Regions from separate parts of the Nonomuraea sp. KM90 genome, predicted to be linked through region 1. Evidence: riboswitches for the same ligand, from Rfam matches in the RefSeq annotation. Region 1 holds a riboswitch; the other holds the start of a gene.

Region 1 (10,150 bases):
TGATGCCGGCGGCGCCGTTGGTGGGGGCGGTGACGATGCGGCCGCCGGCGGCGTTCTCCTCGTTGACCGCCAGCGCGAACAGCGTGATCCAGTCCATCGCCTGCAAGGGGTCCTTCTCGGCCGACTCCGACTGCAGGCGGCGGTGGAGCTGGTTGGCGCGGCGCTTGACCTTGAGCCCGCCGGGCAGGACGCCCTCCTTGGAGATGCCGCGGCGTACGCAGTCGGACATGACCTGCCAGAGGTTCAGCAGGCCCTGCCTGATCTCCTCCTCGGTACGCCCGAACGCCCGCTCGTTCTCCAGCATGACGGCGGAGATCGACAGGCCCGTGTTCGAGCAGTGCTTGAGCAGCTCCTCGCCGGTGGTGAAGGGGTAGGGCAGCACGGTGTCGTCCGGCTTGATGCGGTCGGCGCCGGTGGCCTTCTCGTCCACGACGAAGCCGCCGCCGACCGAGAAGTACACCTTCTCCCTGAGCCGCTCGCCGGAGGCGGAGTAGGCGGTGAAACGCATGCCGTTCGGGTGCTCGGGCAGCGAGATCTTGCGTTCGAAGACGAGGTGCTCGCCCACGACGAACGGGATCTCGTGCGTGCCGAACAGCTTGACCGTGCCGGACTCGCGCATCTCGGCGATGCGGGCGTCCACGGTGTCGACGTCGACCAGCTCCGGCTTCTCGCCGGACAGGCCGAGCAGGACCGCCTTGTCGCTGCCGTGGCCCTTGCCGGTCAGGCCGAGCGAGCCGTACAGGATGGCCTCCACGCGCGCCACCTGGTCGAGCAGGCCGTCCTGGTGGAGCCCGCGGGCGAACTTGTGGGCCGCCGCCATCGGGCCGCCCGTGTGGGAGCTCGACGGGCCGATGCCTATCTTGAAGAGGTCGAAGACGCTGATCGCCATTGATGTGCGCCCTTCCTGAAGGGCCGGGGCCCGGAACTAGCGGGCCCCGGCGAATGGGTCAGGACTCGGTGCCCGAGGTCAGCGCCGTGTACTCCTGGGCGGAGAGCAGGTCCTCGGGGTCGCCTTCCATGCGCACCCGGAACATCCAGCCCTCGCCGTACGGGTCGCTGTTGGCCAGGCTCGGGTCGTCCACGATGGACTGGTTGACCTCGACGATCTCGCCCCCGACCGGGCTGTAGATCTCGTTCACCGACTTGGTGGACTCCACCTCGCCGACGGAGTCGCCCTGCTCGACGCTCGCACCGACCTCGGGGAGCTGCACGAAGACGACGTCACCAAGGGATTCGGCGGCGAAGGCCGTGATGCCGACGGTCACGGTGAGGCCGTCGTCGAGGCCGGCCACCCACTCGTGCTCCTTGGTGTAGCTCAGGTCGTCAGGGATGTTGCTCACTTGTTCCTCCTGTAAAAGGGCAGCTCAACCAGGTCCATAGGTTCATGGCTGCCCCGGATGTCCACGGCCAGGCCTGATCCGGCGCCGGTGTCCACATAAGCCATCGCGATGGGCTTTCCCAGAGTCTGGGAAGGCGCACCACTGGTGACCTCGCCGACGACGACGCCGTTCTCGGTTACCGGGTAGCCATGGCGCGGCACCCGGCGGCCCCGCGCGACGAGGCCGACGAGCCGGCGTCGGGGCGCGTCGTCCTTGACCGCCTCGAGCGCCGACCTGCCGACGAAGTCGCCCGGCTTGTCGAATTTCACCACCCTGCCCAGCCCCGCGTCGAACGGAGTGAGCTGCTCGCCCAGTTCGTTCCCGTACAGCGGCATGCCGGCCTCGAGCCTGAGCGTGTCGCGGCTGGACAGGCCCGCCGGCCGCAGCCCGTGCGGCTCGCCGGCCGCCATGAGGGCGTGCCACAGCGGGACCGCGTCCTGGTTGGCCACGAACAGCTCGAATCCGTCCTCGCCGGTGTAGCCGGTACGGGCGATGAGCGCCTGCCGGCCGTCCACCAGGCCCGGCAGGCCCGCGTAGTACTTGAGCCCGCCGAGGTCGGCGTCGGTGAGCGTGGCGAGGATCTCCTGGGAGCGGGGTCCCTGGACGGCGATCAGCGCGTACTGGTCCGAGCGATCCTCGACCACCACGTCGTACGTCTTTGTACGATTTTTCAGCTCATTACCGACTTTTTCATAGTTCGAGGCGTTGGCCACGACCATGAACTCCTCGTCCCCGAGCCGGTAGACGATGAGGTCGTCGAGCACCCCGCCGCGCTCGTTCACGATCATGGTGTACCTGGCCCGGCCGGGAGCCAGCGCCGACAGGTGGCCGACCAGCGCGTAGTCCAGCGCCTGCCCCGCCTGCGGCCCGGTCAGGAAGATCTCGCCCATGTGCGAGAGGTCGAACAGCCCGGCCGCCTCGCGAACGGCCTTGTGCTCCGCGGACTCGCTGCCGTACCGGAGCGGCATGAGCCACCCGGCGAAGTCGGTGAGCGTGGCGCCGAGGCTCTCGTGAACGTCTCGTAGCGGTGTCGGTCGGGACATTTGTCGCACCTCAGGACAGGATTGGATGCCAGCATCCTCCCCCTCTGTCATCGATGCCTGAGAGCTTCGCCCGAGCTTTGCCGGACTTTCACCTTCGGCGAGGCCCGCGGGCCTGCTTTCCAGAGGTCACCTTGCCCGTGCGGTCCTTTGCCTTGAGAGGTTTGCGGGGAGGGCTTGCTCCTTCAGGGACCCTGACCGGCTGTCAGGGTGCTCTCCCGCACGGTTTCACCGGTGATGTCCGCCAGCCTAGTGGGGTTACGGGGCTGTTGTCGCGTTCTGGGTGGGGTCGTTCAGCAGGCCGCCACGAGAGCCTCGAAGAGCGCGTGGTCCTCGGCGGCCTCCGGGTGCCACTGCACGGCCACCGTGAACCGTCCCGCGAACCGTCCCGAGTCCAGCTCCACGGCCTCGATCGTGCCGTCCGCGGCGGTGGCGGTGACCGTGAGGCCGGGGGCGAGGCGGTCGACGGCCTGGTGGTGGTAGTGCGGGACCGTCACGGGGCCCTCGCCCAGCGCCTTGGCCAGGCGGGTGCCGGGGGCCGGGGTCACCGGCAGGTGCCCGAACCGGCCGGGGCCCGGGCAGTGGTCGGTGTGGCCGACCGCGTCGGGCAGGTGCTGGAGGAGGGTGCCGCCGAGGGCGACGTTGAGGACCTGGAGGCCGCGGCAGACGCCGAGGTAGGGCAGGCCGGCGTCGAGCGCCGTCGCGAGCAGCGAGAACTCGGCCTCGTCACGAAATTTCCGGACGTAGCCGGTGCGCTCTTGCGCGTCCTGGCCGTACCTGGCCGGGTCGATGTCGCCGCCACCGGCCAGGATGAGCCCGTCCAGGCCGGGTACGACCCCGGCGGGATCGCCGGCCGGAGGCAGCAGGACGGGCTGCCCGCCGGCGCGGACGACCTGCTCCACGTACATGTACGGCAGCAGCGCGGCGGTCGTGTCCTGCCACACCGTGAACGAGGCGGGCTCGACGTAGCACGTGATGCCGATGATGGGACGCCGCACGGCGACGGGACCTCCTAGAGCGGTGTGACGTAGGCGCCGGAGATGCCCCCGTCCACCAGGAACTCGCTGCCCGTGATGAACGAGGCGTCGTCGCTGGCCAGGAACGCCACCGCCGCCGCGATCTCCGACGCCTCGGCGAAGCGGCCCACCGGGATGTGCACCAGCCGCCGCTGCGCCCGCTCCGGGTCCTTCGCGAACAGCTCCTGCAGCAGCGGCGTGTTCACCGGCCCCGGGCACAGGGCGTTCACCCGGATGCCCTCCCTGGCGAACTGCACGCCCAGCTCCCGCGACATCGCCAGCACCCCGCCCTTGGAGGCGGTGTAGGAGATCTGCGAGGTCGCCGAGCCCATGACGGCCACGAACGACGCGGTGTTGATGATCGAGCCCTTGCCCTGGCGGCGCATGTACGGGATGGCGTGCTTGCAGCACAGGTAGACGCTGGTCAGGTTCACCTCCTGGACGCGGCGCCAGGCCTCGATGCCGGTCTCCAGGATGGAGTCGTCCTCGGGGGGCGAGATGCCGGCGTTGTTGAAGGCGATGTCCACGCTGCCGTAGGTCTCGTACGCCGTGGCGAACATCCGTACGACGTCGTCCTCGCTGGTCACGTCGGCCTTGACGAACAGGCCGACGACTTCGCTCGCCGCCTTGCCGCCCGCCTCCTCGTCGATGTCCACGCAGACCACCTTGGCGCCCTCGTCGGCGAACCTGCGGGCCGTGGCCAGCCCGATCCCGCTGCCCGCGCCGGTCACGACCGCCACCCGATCCTGCAACCGCTGCATGTCACTCCCTGTCCATCGGTCGTTCACTCCGCTAATTGTTCACTCCGATGAAATGAAGACGTTCTTTGTCTCGGTGAACGCCGCCAGGGCGTCCGGGCCGAGTTCCCGGCCGAGGCCGGACTGCTTGAAGCCGCCGAACGGGGTCCAGTAGCGGACGGAGGAGTGCGAGTTCACCGACAGGGCCCCCGACTCGACGGCCCTGGCCACGCGCAGCGCCCGGCCGACGTCACGGGTCCAGATGGAGCCGCTCAGGCCGTAGGGCGTGTCGTTGGCGATGCGTACGGCCTCCGCCTCGTCCTCGAACCGCGCCACCGACACGACCGGCCCGAAGATCTCCTCGGTGAACGCCCGGTCGGTGACGTCGGGGGTCAGCACGGTCGGTGGGAACCAGTAGCCCCTGCCCTGGGGGCAGGACCCCTGGAGGTAGGGGGCGCCCTCGACGAAGCCGCGCACGCGGTCGAGGTGTTCGGCGCTGATCAGGGGCCCCATCTCGGTGGACTCGTCGAGGGGGTCGCCGACCTTGACGCCCTGTACGGCGGGTGCGAGCAGGGCCATGAACTCGTCGTACACGGAGGACTGGACGAGCAGGCGGGACCTGGCGCAGCAGTCCTGTCCCGCGTTGTCGAAGACGGCGTAGGGCGCGGTGCCGGCCGCCTTCTCCAGGTCGGCGTCGGCGAAGACGATGTTCGCCGACTTGCCGCCCAGCTCCAGCGTGATCCGCTTGACCTGGCGCGCCGCCTTGGCGGCGATCTCCTTGCCCACCTCGGTCGAGCCGGTGAACACGATCTTGGCCACGTCGCGATGCTCGACCAGGCGGGCCCCCGCGACCTCCCCTGCCCCAGGCAGGACCTGGAGCACCCCCTCGGGGAGGCCCGCCGCCAGGGCCAGCTCGGCCAGCCTCAGCGCGGTCAGCGGCGTCCACTCGGCCGGCTTGACGATCACCGTGTTGCCGGCCGCCAGCGCGGGGGCGACGCCCCACGACATGATCAGCATGGGGAAGTTCCACGGCACGATGACCCCGACGACGCCCAGCGGCTCCTGGAACGTGATGTCCACGCCCCCGGGCACCGGGATCTGCTTGCCGTGGTTGCGCTCCGGGGCACCGGCGTAGAAGTGCAGGACGTCGCGTACGGCACCGGCCTCCCAGCGGGCGTTGCCGATCGGGTGCCCGGCGTTGACCAGCTCCAGCCGCGCCAGCTCCTCCCCGTGCTCGCCCACCAGGTCGGCGAAGCGCCTCAGCAGCCGCGCCCGGTCGCCCGGCGACACCTCGCGCCAGGCGGGGTAGGCCTTCCTGGCACGCTCCACCGCCCGGTCGACCTCCGCCGCGTCGGCGAGCTCGACGTCCGCGACGACGTCCTCGGTCGCCGGATTGATGATTTTCATGCCTCACATCCGCTCGAAGCCACGGAACAGCTCCCAATCCGTCACAGCCGCGGCGAACGCGGCCAGCTCCACCCGCGCGTTGTTCGCGTAGTGCTCGACCACGTCCTCGCCGAACCTCTCGCGGGCCAGCTTCGACCCCTCGAACAGCGCGAGGGCGTCGCGCAGCGTGTGCGGCACGGTCTCGGCGCCGCTGGCGTAGGCGTTGCCCTCGAAGGCGTCCTCCAGCGGCAGCTCGGCGTCGATCCCGTACAGGCCGGCCGCGATCAGCGCGGCCACCGCCAGGTACGGGTTCACGTCGCCGCCCGGCACCCGGTTCTCCACGCGCAGCGACTGCCCGTGGCCGACGAGCCGGAGCGAGCAGGTGCGGTTGTCGACGCCCCACTTGACGGCCGTGGGGGCGAAGCTGCCGGGGACGTAGCGCTTGTAGGAGTTGATGTTGGGGGCGTACAGGAGGGTCAGCTCCCGCATGCAGGCGAGCTGGCCCGCGATGAAGCGGGCGCCGAGCGGCGAGAGCCCGTGGGGCCCCTCGCCCGCCATCACCGGGTCCCCCTCCTGGGAGCGGAGGGAGATGTGGATGTGGCAGGAGTTGCCCTCGCGCTGGTTCGGCTTGGCCATGAAGGTGATCGACCGGCCCTCCTGGGCGGCGATCTCCTTGGCGCCGGTCTTGTAGATGACGTGGTTGTCGCAGGTCCTGAGCGCCTCGTCGTAGCGGAAGGCGATCTCGTGCTGGCCGAGGTTGCACTCGCCCTTGGCGGACTCGACGTAGAGCCCGGCGCCCTCCATCTCGCGCCGGATCCGCCGCAGCAGCGGCTCGATGCGGGCCGTGCCCATGAGCGAGTAGTCGACGTTGTAGAGGTTGGCCGGCACCAGGTCCCGGTAGGACCGCTTCCAGGCGTCCTCGTAGCTGTCGTCGTAGACCACGAACTCCAGCTCGGTGCCCACGTACGCGGCCAGGCCCCGGTCGGCGAGGCGGGCGAGCTGCCTGCGCAGGATCTGGCGGGGCGAGGCGGTCACGTCGCCGCCGCCCTCCCAGCCCAGATCGGCCATCACCATCGCGGTCCCCTCGTGCCACGGCACCCGCCGCAGCGTCTCGAGGTCCGGCTTCATCACGAAGTCGCCGTAGCCCCGGTCCCAGGACGACATGGCGTAGCCCGGGACGGTGTTCATGTCCACGTCCACCGCGAGCAGGTAGTTGCAGCCCTCGGAGCCGTGATGCAGGACCTCCTCGAGAAAGTAGCGTGCCGACAGCCTCTTGCCCTGCAACCTGCCCTGCATGTCGGCGATCGCGAGGAGCACGGTGTCGATCCGCCCGGCCGCCACCTCGTCACGCAGCTCGCCGACGGAAATGAACCCGCTGCTCGGTCGCTCGCTCACGCCCACGTCGCTCCGATCTGGCCTGACGCGCTTTCCCGTTGATTGGGCTAGTCTCAGACCATTGATGTGTATGTCGGGATCGCTTGTCAAGACCTGAGGACACGTTGGACGAGTCGGCGCGTTTGATGACGGTGTTGCGCCCGGTCAGGGCCGGCAACGCCTTCGAGGAGACCGTGGAACGGCTGCTCCAGGCGATCAAACTGGGCGTGGTCGCGCCGGGCGACAAGCTTCCCCCGGAGCGCGAGCTCGCCGTGCAGCTCGGCATCAGCCGGGTGACGTTGCGCGAGGCGATCCGGGCGCTGTCGGACGCGGGCTACCTCGACGTGCGGCGGGGCCGCTACGGGGGCGCGTTCGTGACGTACACGCCGCCCGCGCCGGACGCCGGCGACCTGCGCCAGGCGGTCAACGAGATGGGGAAGGCCGACCTGTCGGACGCGCTCACGTTCCGGCTGGCGGTGGAGTGCGGCGCGGCCGAGGTGCTGGCCGCCTCCGACCTCACGCTGGACCAGCGGGCCGTGCTCCGCCGCAGGATCGCGGAGCTGAACGAGGCCGGGCTGGACGACTACCGCCGCCTCGACACGGCCTTCCACCTGTCCATCGCCGAGCTCACCGGCTCCAGCCTGCTGGCCACGACGTGCGCGGACGCCCGGTCGCGGGTCAGCGACCTGCTGAACGCCATCCCGATGCTCCAGGTCAACCTCGACCACGCCGCCGTCCAGCACCAGGCCATCGTGGACGCCATCCTGGCAGGAGACCCGGACGCGGCCAGGCGGGCCGTGGTGGAGCACCTGGAGGGCACGGCGGCACTGTTAAGGGCGTTCCTGGCATGACGGGCCCATGGCTCGAAAGGTGCGGGCAGCTCGTACCATCGACTTCAGGGCTATGGGGAACTGGTTCCAGCAAAGCATTGTCGCGACGGGACGGCTGCCGCTGTTCTGCTTCTTCGTCATGCTCATCGTGGCGTTCATCGCCACCCGCATCAACGTCCGCCTGATCAGGGCCAAGATCGGCTGGTTCCGCAACGTCAACGTGGGGGAGATGCACATCCACCACGTGGTGTTCGGCGTGGTGCTGATGTTAGTCGGCGGAGTGGCGCTCATCGTCTCGCCCGGCTCGCAGGTCGGCACCGCCGCCGCGGCCTCCGTGTTCGGGATCGGCTCGGCGCTGGTGTTGGACGAGTTCGCGCTGATCCTGCACCTGCACGACGTCTACTGGGAGGAGGAGGGGCGCACCTCGGTGGACGCGGTCTTCATCGCGGTCGCCGTGACCGGCCTGCTGCTCATCGGCCTGCGCCCCCTCACCTGGGACTACGGCACGCTGGTCGATCCGGCCGCGCTGATCGTGGCCAACCTGCTGCTCGCCGTCGTCACGCTGCTGAAGGGCAAGATCTGGACGGGGATGGCGGGGCTGTTCGTGCCGCCCATGCTGCTGGTGGGCGCGCTACGGCTGGCCCGGCCCGGCTCCCCCTGGGCCCACTGGTTCTTCGCCACGCGCTCACCGCGCAAGCTGGCCAGGGCCATCCACCGGGAGGAACGGTGGCGGCGCCCGGTGATCAGGGTCAAGATCGCGTTCCAGGAGTTCCTCTCCGGGCGGCACGACCTGCCGTCGACCCGGCGCGGCCGCCGGCACGGCTAGGCGGCCCAGCTGGGTGGCCCAGCTGCGCGGCACGGCTGTGCCGCCCGGCTAGGGGACGCACGTGAGCTCCGGGCGCTTGGCCGTGCGGCCGTCGCCGGAGGAGCGGCCGAGCAGGCGGCGGCCGATCCACGGGCCCGCGAACGTGGCGAACCACCGCAGCTCGGTGGTCGCCATCCGCCATCTGGTCGCCGGTGGCAGGGGCGGCAGCGGTTGACACCACGTGTCGTCGCTGCCGGGCAGGGCCAGGGTGTGGGCCACGGCGGCGGCGAAGCGGGTGTGGCCGGCCGGGCTGGCGTGCAGGCGGTCGGTGCTCCACATCCGCGCGTCCGTCAGGAACTCCAGCGGGAACGTGTCCACCAGCGTGACCCCGTGCCGGGCCGCGGCGTCGCGGATGCGGGCGTTGAGGTCGAGCACCCGGGGCCGGAGCGGCCGGGCCATCGGCGCGATCCTCCCGATGTCGGGAAACGTCACGGTGACCACGTGCGCGCCCGCCCCCGCCAGCGCTTCGTACATGTCCTCCAGCGCGGCCGCCACGGCCGCCGCGTCGAACCCGGGGCGGATGAGGTCGTTCATCCCCGCCATGACGGTGGCCAGGTCGGGCCGCAGGGCCAGCGCCGTGGCCAGCTGCTCGTCGCGGACCTGGCTGGCCAGGCGGCCGCGGACCGCGAGGTTGGCGTAGCGGAGATCGGGGTTGCCGCGGGCCAGGTGCTCGGCCAGGCGGTCGGCCCAGCCGCGGTGCCCCCGGACGTCGTCGCCGTCGCCGAGGCCCTCGGTCTGGCTGTCCCCGAGCGCGACGTAACGCGTGTAGGTGGTCATGGTGTCTTCCCTTCCGTACGCCCGGCGCGGGCGGCGGGGTCGGCGCGGCCGGCCAGCGTCCGGGCGGTGTGCAGGCACCAGTCGCGCATCTCGCGTTCCAGCCGGCAGCCCGCCAGGCAGGACAGGTACGGGCCGACGTGCTCGCCCTGGCGCAGGAACGTCTCCTCGTCCAGGTCGCCGCGCAGGCGGACGAGGGTCTGCTCGAACAGCTCCAGCTTGGCGGCGGCCTCCCGGGCCCGCTCGTGGAGCTGCTCGATCACCGGCGCGGGGTCGAGCAGGTCCACGGCGTGCACCTTGACGATCAGGTCGTCGCGGATGAGCAGGGGCTTGGCGGGAGTCGCCGCGAAGGCCGCGAGCTCGCCGATCCCGGCCTCGGTGACCTGGAACACGCGCTTGTTGGGGCGGCCGCGCTGGGCCACCTCCCGGCCCGTCACCAGGCCGTCCGCCTCCAGCTTGGTCAGCTCGGCGTAGAGCTGCTGGGGTGCGGCGTACCAGAAGTTGGAGACGCCGATGTCGAAGATCTTGGTGAGCTGGTAGCCGCTGTACTCGCCGCCGAGCAGCGCCGCCAGCACCGCGTGCCTGAGGGCCACCGGCTAGCGATGGTCATGGGCATGAGTAGTCATGTCCATGACCATACGACGACGGGGCAGGGGGACGCTAGAGGGCGGCCACGGAGCGGAGGGCCAGGCCCGCGCCCAGGAGGACGACCATGGCCGCGGTGCCCAGCGGGGCCAGGCCCGAGACCT
Region 2 (10,150 bases), on a different contig from region 1:
TCGTCCGCACGGCGCCCGACGACGATCCCGCCGCGGCGGTGGCGCGGCTCCTGGCGGCGGCCGACGAGGCGCTCGGGAGCCACGGTCACCGGCTGGTGTGCGTGGACGACGACCGGCTCGGCACGGCGTACGCACCCGCGTTCGCCGCCGCCGGCTACGAGCACGAGACGAATCTCCTCATGGCCTTCCGCGGCCCGGTCCCGAGAGATCCGGCCCCGGCCGAGCGGCTCGAACTGCCGGAACTGATTCCCGTGCTGCGCCGCGACTGGCGCCGTACCCTGCCGCAGGCCCCCGACGCGGTGATCGACGGGCTGGCCAGGCGCGTGGAGTCCCGGCTGCGCGGGGCCGGCTCGGTGGGCTTCCACGGCGTACGCGCCCCGGACGGGGAGATCGCCGCCAGGGCCGACCTGTACGCGCACGACGGGGTCGCCCAGATCGAGAGCGTCTTCACCGGAGAGCCGTACCGGGGCAAGGGGTACGCGCGTGCCCTGATGACCGCGCTGCTCGGGGAGGCGGCGGGGGCCGAGCTGATCTTCCTGGTGGCCGACGCGGACGACTGGCCGCGCCACTTCTACTCCCGCCTCGGCTTCGAGCAACTCGGCCGCACCCACGCCTTCCTCCGCACCTGACCCCACCCACCCCCGCCTTCGCCCTTCAACCCCCCGACGCCGCCTCCTGCCTCCCCGGGGTGGGCGCTGAAACGCCTGGAAAAGCCGGGCCCAGGTGGGGCCGCTGTGTTGGAGTTCCACGCAGTAGGGTCTCCTGCGTGAGCGAAACTTCCGCCGAGGACCGGATCTGGACGGTTCCTAACCTGCTGAGCTTCCTGCGCCTCCTGGGTGTGCCCGTGTTCCTCTGGCTGGTTCTCGGGCCCAAGGCGGACGGGTGGGCCATCGGGATCCTCGCGGTCGCCGGGTTCACCGACTGGCTCGACGGAAAGATCGCCCGGGCGTTCAACCAGACCAGCAAGCTCGGCCGGATCATCGACCCCGCCGCCGACAAGCTGTACGTCTTCGCCACCATCCTGGCTCTCCTGCTGCGCGACGTGATCCCCTGGTGGCTGGTCGCGGTCATCGTCGCACGGGAACTCTTCGTCGGAAGTTTCATGCCCGTACTTCGCAAACATGGCTATAAGGCACTTCAGGTGCATTTCCTGGGCAAGGCCGCCATGTTCAACCTCATGTACGCTTTCCCTCTCCTCTTCCTTGCCTCCCACACGGGGTGGTATGCCGATATAGCCCGCATTGTCGGATGGGCGTTCGCGCTTTGGGGAACGGGCCTGTACTGGTGGGCGGGGGTGCTGTATGTGGTACAGGTGCGCCAACTCGTAACCGCGGCCAAGAAGGGGTGATCGGGTGAAGGCGGTCGTCATGGCAGGCGGGGAGGGCACTCGGCTGCGTCCGATGACCGCCAACCAGCCCAAACCCCTGCTCCCCGTGGTCAACCGCCCGATCATGGAGCACGTCCTGCGCCTGCTCAAGCGGCACGGCGTCACCGAGACGGTGGTGACCCTCCAGTTCCTGGCCGCCCTGGTGCGCAACTACTTCGGCGACGGCGACGAGCTGGGCATGAGCCTGCAGTACGCCACCGAGGACATCCCTCTCGGCACCGCCGGCAGCGTCAAGAACGCCGCCGACCGCCTCCGCGACGACCGATTTCTGGTGATCTCCGGCGATGCCCTAACGGATATTGATTTATCCGACATGATCCGTTTTCACCGTGAAAATCAGGCACTTGTGACAATTGGCCTGAAAAGGGTCCCCAATCCTCTCGAATTCGGGATCATCATCGTGGACGAGGAGGGCCGCGTACAGCGCTTCCTGGAGAAGCCCACCTGGGGTCAGGTCTTCTCCGACACCGTCAACACCGGCATCTACGTCATGGAGCCCGAGGTCCTCGAGGCCGTCGCCGCCGGAGAGCCCGTCGACTGGTCCTCGGATGTCTTCCCCGCCCTCCTCGAACGTGGCGCCGCCATCTACGGCTACGTGGCCGACGGCTACTGGGAGGACGTCGGCACCCACGACAGCTACCTCAAGGCCCAGGCCGACGCCCTGTCCGGCAAGGTCGAGCTGGACATCGGCGGCTTCGAGGTCTCGCCGGGCGTCTGGGTCGCCGACTCGGCCTCGGTGGACCCCGACGCCGTGCTCAAGGGCCCGCTGCTGATCGGCGAGTACGCCAAGGTCGAGGCGGGCGCCGAACTGCGTGAATACACCGTGCTCGGCAACAACGTCGTCGTCCGCGAGGGCGCCTTCCTGCACCGCGCGATCGTCCACGACAACGTCTACCTCGGCCCCGGCGCCCACCTGCGCGGCTGCGTCATCGGCAAGAGCACCGACGTGATGGCCGGCGCCCGCATCGAGGAGAACGCCGTCATCGGCGACGAATGCGTCATCGAGGCGGAGGCGTACGTCTCCAGCGGCGTCCGGGTCTACCCGTTCAAGACCATCGAGGCCGGCGCGGTCGTCAACACCAGCGTCATCTGGGAGTCGCGCGGCCAGCGCAACCTGTTCGGCCCCCGGGGGGTCAGCGGCCTGGTCAACGTCGAGATCACCGCCGAGCTGTGCGTCCGCCTGGCCAGCGCGTACGCCACCACCCTGAAGAAGGGCGAGTACGTCGTCACCTCCCGCGACTGCTCCCTGGCCGCCAGGGCGCTCAAGCGGGCCGTCATCGGCGCGCTCACCGCGGGCGCCATCAACGTCCTCGACCTCGAGGCGGCCCCGCTGCCGGTCACCCGCTTCCACACGGCCCGCGAGTCGGCCGCCGGCGGCATCGTGCTGCGCACCACCCCCGGCGACCCGCAGAGCGTGGACATCGTCATCATGGACGACCGCGGCGCCGACCTGCCCCCGGCCGCGCAGCGCAAGCTGGAGCGGGTCTTCTCCCGCCAGGAGTTCCGCCGCGCCTTCCCCGGCGAGATCGCCGAGCTCGCCTACCCGGCCAGGGCCGTCGAGGACTACACCCACGAGCTGCTGCGCCACGTCGGCGTGAGCGGCGTCAGGGACATGAAGGTCGTCGTCGACTGCGCCGGGGGCACCTCCTCGCTGGTGCTGCCCACGCTGCTCGGCCGGGTCGGCGTCGAGGTGCTCACCGTCAACGCCCGCCTCGACGACGTCTCGCCCACCGAGACGCTCGCCGAGCGCCGCCGCGACCTGCAGCGCCTGTCCGAGCTCGTCAGCTCCTCGCGGGCGGCCTTCGGCGTGCGGTTCGACCCGGTCGGCGAGCGCATCGCCCTGGTGGACGAGAAGGGCCAGCTCATCAACGAGGAACGCGCCCTGCTCGTCGTGCTCGACCTGGTCGCCGCCGAGCGCCGGGGCGGCCAGGTGGCCCTGCCCGTCACCACGACCAGGGTCGCCGAGCAGGTCTGCCGCTTCCACGGCGTACAGGTGCAGTGGACCTCCACCGCGCTCGACGCCCTCACCTCGGCCGCCGCGAGCCCCGACATGATCTTCGCGGCCGACGGGCGCGGTGGGTTCGTGGTCCCGGAGTTCAGCCCCGCCATCGACGGGCTGGCCGCGTTCATGCGCCTGCTCGGCCTGGTCGCCCGCACCCGGCTGTCGCTCAGCCAGATCGACGCCAGGATCCCCGAGGTCAAGCTGCTCAAGCGCACCGTGCCCACGCCGTGGGCGGCCAAGGGCGCCGTCATGCGCTCGGTCATCGAGGCCGCCGAGTCCGAGCCGGAGGGCCACCGCGTCGACACCACCGACGGCGTGCGGGTGGCCCGCGAGGACGGGAGCTGGGTGCTGGTCCTGCCCGCCGCCGCCGAGCCGGTCACCGACCTGTGGGCCGAGGCGTCGGACGTCGACAGCGCCCAGGCGCTGCTCGAACGGTGGGCGCGCATCGTGGAGCAGGCCGCCGGCTGACCTCGTCGCACACGCGTCACACGCCGTCACGCACAGCGACCGGAGACGATCGGGAAAGGCTTTGCCGATGACGTGCACAGAGAGTGCCGCAAGATCGTAATGTAGAAACGCGCGGCGGCATGGACCACGGGGCGGGGGCGACGGTAACTTTGTCTGCGTCCAAACCAAAGTGCAGCGCCCCGCCTTGACCTTTGCCGCTGATCAGCGTAAGTTGCGGCATTCGCAAACTTGAAAAAGCGAAGCGAGGCGCGCCCTGAGCACCGTCGCCGCGTCTTCGCGGTAGGAGGCCGAGCCGATCGATGCCGAGCGTCTACTGCACGCAGTGCGGGCACGCCAACCCCGAGGATGCCCGTTTCTGTTCCCGCTGTGGGTCACCGCTGACCAGACCCGAGGTCTCCGGGGACACCACATCGACGATCTCCGTCGCGGGAATCGAGGCGTACGAGGCTGAGACGGGCGACATGCTCCTGGCCGAGCGGGCTCTGGTCGAGCAACTGCCCCCGGGCACGGCGTTGCTCACGGTGACCAGGGGTCCCAACCAGGGGAGTCGCTTCCGGCTCGACAAGGAGCTGACCACGACGGGGCGCCATCCGGAGAGCGACATCTTCCTCGACGACATCACGGTCTCCCGCCGCCACGTCGAGTTCTACCGCCACCGCGGCGGCCAGTTCTCCGTGCGCGACGTGGGCAGCCTCAACGGCACCTACGTCAACCGGGAGCGGATCGAGGAGGTTCCCCTGCACTCCGGAGACGAGGTGCAGATCGGCAAATTCCGCCTCGTCTTCCTGATGCGGGGCACCGCCGGCGTATGAGTGAGCGACCCTTGGACATGGCTCAGCACCCCGGGTTCACGGGGCCGGAGGCGCCGTGAGCTCCCAGGCGGCGCGGTCGCACATGAGCATCGGGGAGGTGCTCGCGCTCCTGCAGGGCGAGTTCCCCGATGTCACGATCTCCAAGATCAGGTTCTTGGAGGGCGAGGGGCTGATCGAGCCCGAGCGCAGCCCCTCCGGCTACCGCAAGTTCACGCACCTGCACGTCGAGCAACTGCGCTTCATCCTCACCGAGCAGCGTGACCACTACCTGCCGCTGCGGGTGATCAAGGACCGGATGGCGGAGAGCTTCGGCCGCCCGCGTGAGGTCCGGCAGGCGCAGGAGGTCCGGTTCAGCCGGGCGGAGCTGCTCGAGGCCGCGGGGATCGACGACGAGACGCTCACCGAGCTGGAGGACTACGGCCTGCTCGCCCCGGTGGCCCGGCGCTACGACGAGGAGGCGCTCAAGGTGGCGCGCACGGTCGGGGCGCTGGCCCGGTTCGGCCTGCACGCCCGCCACCTGCGGGCGGTCAAGGCGGCGGCCGAGCGCGAGGCGGGGCTGGTCGAGCAGACCGTCGCGCCGATCCTCAAGCGGCGCGCCCCCGGCGCCATCGGTGAGGCGGACGAGGTCGCCAGGGAGCTTTCCACGCTTCTGCTCGACCTGCACGCATCCCTTGTGCGCACGGGTGTCCGTTCGGTCCTGGGACGTTGAGACCGTAGCGAGCTGGGAGGCGGGGGCACATTCCAGGCCCGCTGGGTGTTACGTTGAATTGCAGAAGCCAGTCAGCAGAAGCGATGATCGAAGAGCTGTGCCGGGTGACCGGTCAGGAATACGGAGCAGCCCGTGTTGCAGATGGAGGTCGTGGGCGTTCGCGTTGAAATGCCCACTAATCAGCCGATCGTCTTGCTCAAGGAGGCTCACGGGGAACGGTTCCTTCCTATATGGATCGGCATGACGGAGGCCACGGCGATCGCCCTGGCCCAGGCTGAGGAGCCGCCGCCGCGGCCGCTCACCCATGACCTTTTCCGTGACGTGCTGAGCGCCCTGGGTGTCGGCCTGCGGGCGGTCAACATCGTCGCGCTGCGCGACGGCATCTTCTTCGCCGATCTGGTCTTCTCCAACGGTGTGGAGGTGAGCGCCCGGCCGTCCGACTCGATCGCGCTCGCCCTGCGCACCGGGGCCCGGATCTTCGCCAGCGAGGAGGTCGTCCAGGAGGCCGGAGTGATCATCCCGGACGACCAGGAGGACGAGGTGGAGAAGTTCAGGGAGTTCCTTGACACGATCACTCCCGAAGACTTCGGCAGGGCGGGGTAGGTATTTCAGTGCATTTACGCTTCACGACGCGCCGAGCCGGATCGTTGACTGAGCATGGTCACGGTCCTACGGTGCAAGTGAAACCCGTGGTCGCCCTTTACGAACCCCCAGATCAGGCCACGGGATGAGAGAAAGCCGGAGGTCCGCGTGGCGGTCAGCAGCGGCGAGGGAAAGACGGCCGGCCAGGAAGATCCGGTGCGGCGCGAGAGCGCGCGGCAGCGTGCCGGGGAGCAGGGTCTGCTCTTCGACGAGCAGCCGTCGGCGTTGCCGGGCGACATCGGATACCGCGGGCCGACGGCCTGCGCCGCGGCCGGCATCACCTACAGGCAGCTCGACTACTGGGCGCGCACGGGCCTGGTGGAGCCGACGATAAGAGCCGCGCAGGGCTCCGGCTCCCAGAGGCTCTACAGCTTCCGCGACATCCTCGTACTCAAAGTCGTCAAGCGGCTCCTGGACACCGGGGTGTCGCTGCAGCAGATCCGCACGGCCGTGCAGCATCTGCGTGACCGCGGGGTCGCCGACCTCGCGCAGATCACGCTCATGAGCGACGGCGTCAGCGTCTACGAGTGCACCTCGGCCGACGAGGTGATCGACCTGCTCCAGGGCGGCCAGGGCGTGTTCGGCATCGCGCTCGGGCGAGTCTGGCGAGAGGTCGAGGGCTCCCTCGCGGAGCTGCCGGGGGAACGCGCGGCGGTCGAGGACAACGTCCCGGCCGACCATCCCGCTGACGAGCTGGCTCGCAGGCGCCGCGCGCGCCGCACCGGCTGAACACTTCGAAGACCGTCGGGGCAGGCCGGTGAACGGCAAACGGGGCTTAGCGTAGTAATCTGGGACAGCAAGGCTGACGACCCCGTGCGGGAGAGTCCTCGGGCCCCCTGGGCCCCGGGGCGCCGAAGGAGCAACCCTCCCCGGAATCTCTCAGGCATCCTGTACCGCTCGGGTGAGGCAACTCTGGAAAGCAGGTGCGCCCGCCAGGCGCGTCTCACCGACGGTGCAAGCCCCCGCAGGGGTGAAGCTCTCAGGTCGCGGCACCGCGCAGGTCGTGGATCGCGCTGACAGAGGGGGAGATCCGGCACTCGTCCGCGCCCTGGCGCCGGTCTCCATAGCCTCGGGAGGCACACCCCATGACCGATCTGTCCGCTCCGCCGTTCTCGTCAAGGCACATCGGCCCATCGGAGTCCGAGCAGCAGCGCATGCTCGAGGCCGTCGGCTTCGAGTCCGTGGCGGACCTGGTGGCGGTGGCCGTCCCGGAGGCCATCAGGGCCAAGGACCGGCTCAAGCTGCCCGCCGCGATCGGCGAGGCCGAGGCCATCGCCGAGCTGCGCGCTCTGGCCGGGCGCAACCGGGTGCTCACCTCCATGATCGGCCTGGGCTACTACGACACCGTCACGCCCGCGGTCATCCGCCGCAACCTGCTGGAGAACCCGGGCTGGTACACCGCCTACACGCCGTACCAGCCGGAGATCTCGCAGGGGCGCCTGGAGGCGCTGCTGAACTTCCAGACGGTCGTCTCCGACCTCACCGGCCTGCCCGTCTCCGGCGCGTCGCTGCTGGACGAGGCCACGGCCGCGGCCGAGGCCATGACGCTGGCGCGCCGGGCCGGCAAGTCCAGGAGCGACGTGTTCGTGGTGGACGCCGACGCGCTGCCCCAGACCAAGTCCGTGCTCGCCACCCGGGCCGAGCCGCTCGGCATCACGCTGGTGGAGCACTCCCTGGAGGGCGAGTTGCCCGAGTGCTTCGGCGTGCTCGTCCAGTACCCGGGCGCGTCGGGCCTGCTGCGCGACTTCCGTGCCCTGGCCGCCGCCGCGCACGAGGCGGGCGCCCTCGTCGTGGCCGCCGCCGACCTGCTGGCCCTGACGCTGGTCACCGCCCCCGGCGAGCTGGGCGCCGACATCGCGATCGGCTCCTCGCAGCGGTTCGGGGTGCCGTTCGGGTTCGGCGGGCCGCACGCCGCGTACATGTCCGTACGCGAGGGCCTGCAGCGCCAGCTCCCGGGCCGGCTCGTGGGCGTGTCCGTCGACGCCGACGGCGACCCCGCCTACCGCCTGGCCCTGCAGACCCGCGAGCAGCACATCCGCCGCGAGAAGGCCACCAGCAACATCTGCACCGCGCAGGTGCTGCTCGCCGTCATCGCCGGCATGTACGCCGTCTACCACGGCCCCGAGGGACTGCGCGGCATCGCCCACCGGGTGCACCGCCATGCCACCGCCCTGGCCGAGGGGCTGCGCGGCGCCGGCGTGGAGGTCGTGCACGGCGAGTTCTTCGACACCGTGCTCGCCCGCGTGCCCGGCCGGGCCGGCTCCGTCGTGGCCGCCGCCGCCGAGCGGGGCGTCAACCTCTGGCAGGTGGACGCCGACCACGTCTCCGTCGCCTGCGACGAGCAGACCGGCGTCACCGAGGTGGCCAAGGTGCTGGCGGCCTTCGGAGCGGAAGGCACGGAGCCCGACCCCGAGGCCGCCGCCGACGCGCTGCCCTCCTCGCTGCTGCGCGAGACCCCGTACCTGACCCACCCGGTCTTCCACGCCCACCGCTCCGAGACCGCGATGCTGCGTTACCTGCGCAGGCTGCAGGACAAGGACATCGCGCTCGACCGTTCGATGATCCCGCTCGGCTCCTGCACGATGAAGCTGAACGCGACCACCGAGATGGAGCCCATCACCTGGCCCGAGTTCGCCGCCGTCCACCCGTACGCGCCGGCCGACCAGACCGAGGGCTACCGCGAGCTGATCGGCACGCTGGAGGGCTGGCTGGCCGAGGTGACCGGCTACGACGCCGTCTCCATCCAGCCGAACGCCGGCTCGCAGGGCGAGTTCGCCGGGCTGCTGGCCATCCGCGCCTACCACCGCGCCAACGGCCAGGGCGAGCGGGACGTCTGCCTCATCCCGTCCTCCGCCCACGGCACGAACGCCGCCAGCGCCGTCATGGCCGGCATGCGCGTCGTGGTCGTGGCCTGCGACACCGACGGCAACGTGGACCTGGCCGACCTCGACGCCAAGATCGACAAGCACCGTGACGCGCTGGCCGCGATCATGGTGACGTACCCGTCCACGCACGGCGTGTACGAGGAGACGATCACCGAGGTGTGCGCCAAGGTGCACGAGGCCGGTGGCCAGGTGTACGTGGACGGCGCCAACCTCAACGCCCTGGTCGGCCTGGCCAAGCCCGGCGAGTTCGGGGCCGACGTCTCCCACCTCAACCTGCACAAGACCTTCTGCATCCCGCACGGCGGCGGCGGCCCGGGTGTCGGCCCCGTCGCGGTGCGCGGCCACCTGGCCTCCTACCTGCCCGGCCACCCCCTGCACAACGGCACGCCGGTCGGCCCCGTCTCGGCCGCCCCGTACGGGTCGGCGGGGATCCTGCCGATCTCGTGGGCGTACATCAGGATGATGGGCTCCGAGGGCCTCACGGCCGCGACCGAGCAGGCCATCCTGTCGGCGAACTACCTGGCCCGGCGGCTGGCCCCGCACTACCCCGTGCTGTACACCGGCCGCGGCGGCCTGGTCGCCCACGAGTGCATCGTCGACCTGCGCCAGATCACCAAGGAGACCGGCGTCACCGTCGACGACGTGGCCAAGCGCCTCATCGACTACGGCTTCCACGCGCCGACGATGTCGTTCCCCGTGGCCGGGACGCTCATGATCGAGCCGACCGAGAGCGAGGACCTCGGCGAGCTCGACCGGTTCGTGGACGCGATGGTCGCCATCCGCGGGGAAATCGCGAAGGTGGCCTCCGGCGACTACGACAAGACCGACAACCCGCTGCGGAACGCGCCGCACACGGCGGAGTCGGTCAGCGCGGACGAGTGGCCGCACCCGTACGCGCGCAGCGAGGCGGCCTACCCGCTGCCCTCCCTGCGCGACGGCAAGTACTGGGTGCCGGTGCGCCGTATCGACCAGGCCTACGGCGACCGCAACCTCGTGTGCTCCTGCCCTCCCCTGGAGGCGTACGAGGACTGAGGCGTGCGGGGGCGGGCGCCGTCAGGCGTCCGCCAGTCCTTCGGTGTCAAGTGAGCAGACATGATCGCCAGAAGTGGTTAGGCTCGGTCCGACCGTCGCCACAAGGAGCTCTCTTGACGTCCTCAGAGCTGGAGACCCCGCCCCTCGACACCGCCCGCCTCCTGGCCGAGCGCGGTGACCTCGATGCCGCCGCCGCCATCCTGGGCGAGCTCG

Evidence for each region. A riboswitch is a leader RNA that binds a small molecule or an ion and turns the genes downstream of it on or off. The one in region 1 is predicted to bind glycine.
Region 2: it holds a riboswitch for glycine, as region 1 does, so the genes downstream of both, gcvP (aminomethyl-transferring glycine dehydrogenase) here and gcvT (glycine cleavage system aminomethyltransferase GcvT) in region 1, are expected to answer to the same signal.

What each region holds. Positions count from the first base shown of each region.
Region 1 is NZ_JBQQCB010000003.1:203,327-213,476, forward strand. It holds gene ACTWPW_RS05415 (L-serine ammonia-lyase) at 1-889, opposite strand, end outside; gene gcvH (glycine cleavage system protein GcvH) at 948-1,340, opposite strand; gene gcvT (glycine cleavage system aminomethyltransferase GcvT) at 1,337-2,422, opposite strand; glycine riboswitch at 2,457-2,552, opposite strand; glycine riboswitch at 2,553-2,650, opposite strand; gene ACTWPW_RS05430 (gamma-glutamyl-gamma-aminobutyrate hydrolase family protein) at 2,713-3,417, opposite strand; gene ACTWPW_RS05435 (3-oxoacyl-ACP reductase) at 3,432-4,196, opposite strand; gene ACTWPW_RS05440 (aldehyde dehydrogenase family protein) at 4,236-5,579, opposite strand; gene ACTWPW_RS05445 (glutamine synthetase family protein) at 5,583-6,953, opposite strand; gene ACTWPW_RS05450 (FadR/GntR family transcriptional regulator) at 7,079-7,783, shown strand; gene ACTWPW_RS05455 (hypothetical protein) at 7,836-8,588, shown strand; gene ACTWPW_RS05460 (SGNH/GDSL hydrolase family protein) at 8,637-9,404, opposite strand; gene ACTWPW_RS05465 (PadR family transcriptional regulator) at 9,401-9,994, opposite strand; gene ACTWPW_RS05470 (nickel/cobalt transporter) at 10,062-10,150, opposite strand, start outside.
Region 2 is NZ_JBQQCB010000157.1:10,752-20,901, forward strand. It holds gene ACTWPW_RS56620 (GNAT family N-acetyltransferase) at 1-629, shown strand, start outside; gene ACTWPW_RS56625 (CDP-alcohol phosphatidyltransferase family protein) at 767-1,348, shown strand; gene ACTWPW_RS56630 (sugar phosphate nucleotidyltransferase) at 1,353-3,857, shown strand; gene ACTWPW_RS56635 (FHA domain-containing protein) at 4,157-4,669, shown strand; gene ftsR (transcriptional regulator FtsR) at 4,725-5,378, shown strand; gene ACTWPW_RS56645 (bifunctional nuclease family protein) at 5,511-5,981, shown strand; gene ACTWPW_RS56650 (MerR family transcriptional regulator) at 6,129-6,749, shown strand; glycine riboswitch at 6,827-6,926, shown strand; gene gcvP (aminomethyl-transferring glycine dehydrogenase) at 7,106-9,937, shown strand; partial or broken gene ACTWPW_RS56660 (tetratricopeptide repeat protein) at 10,051-10,150, shown strand, end outside.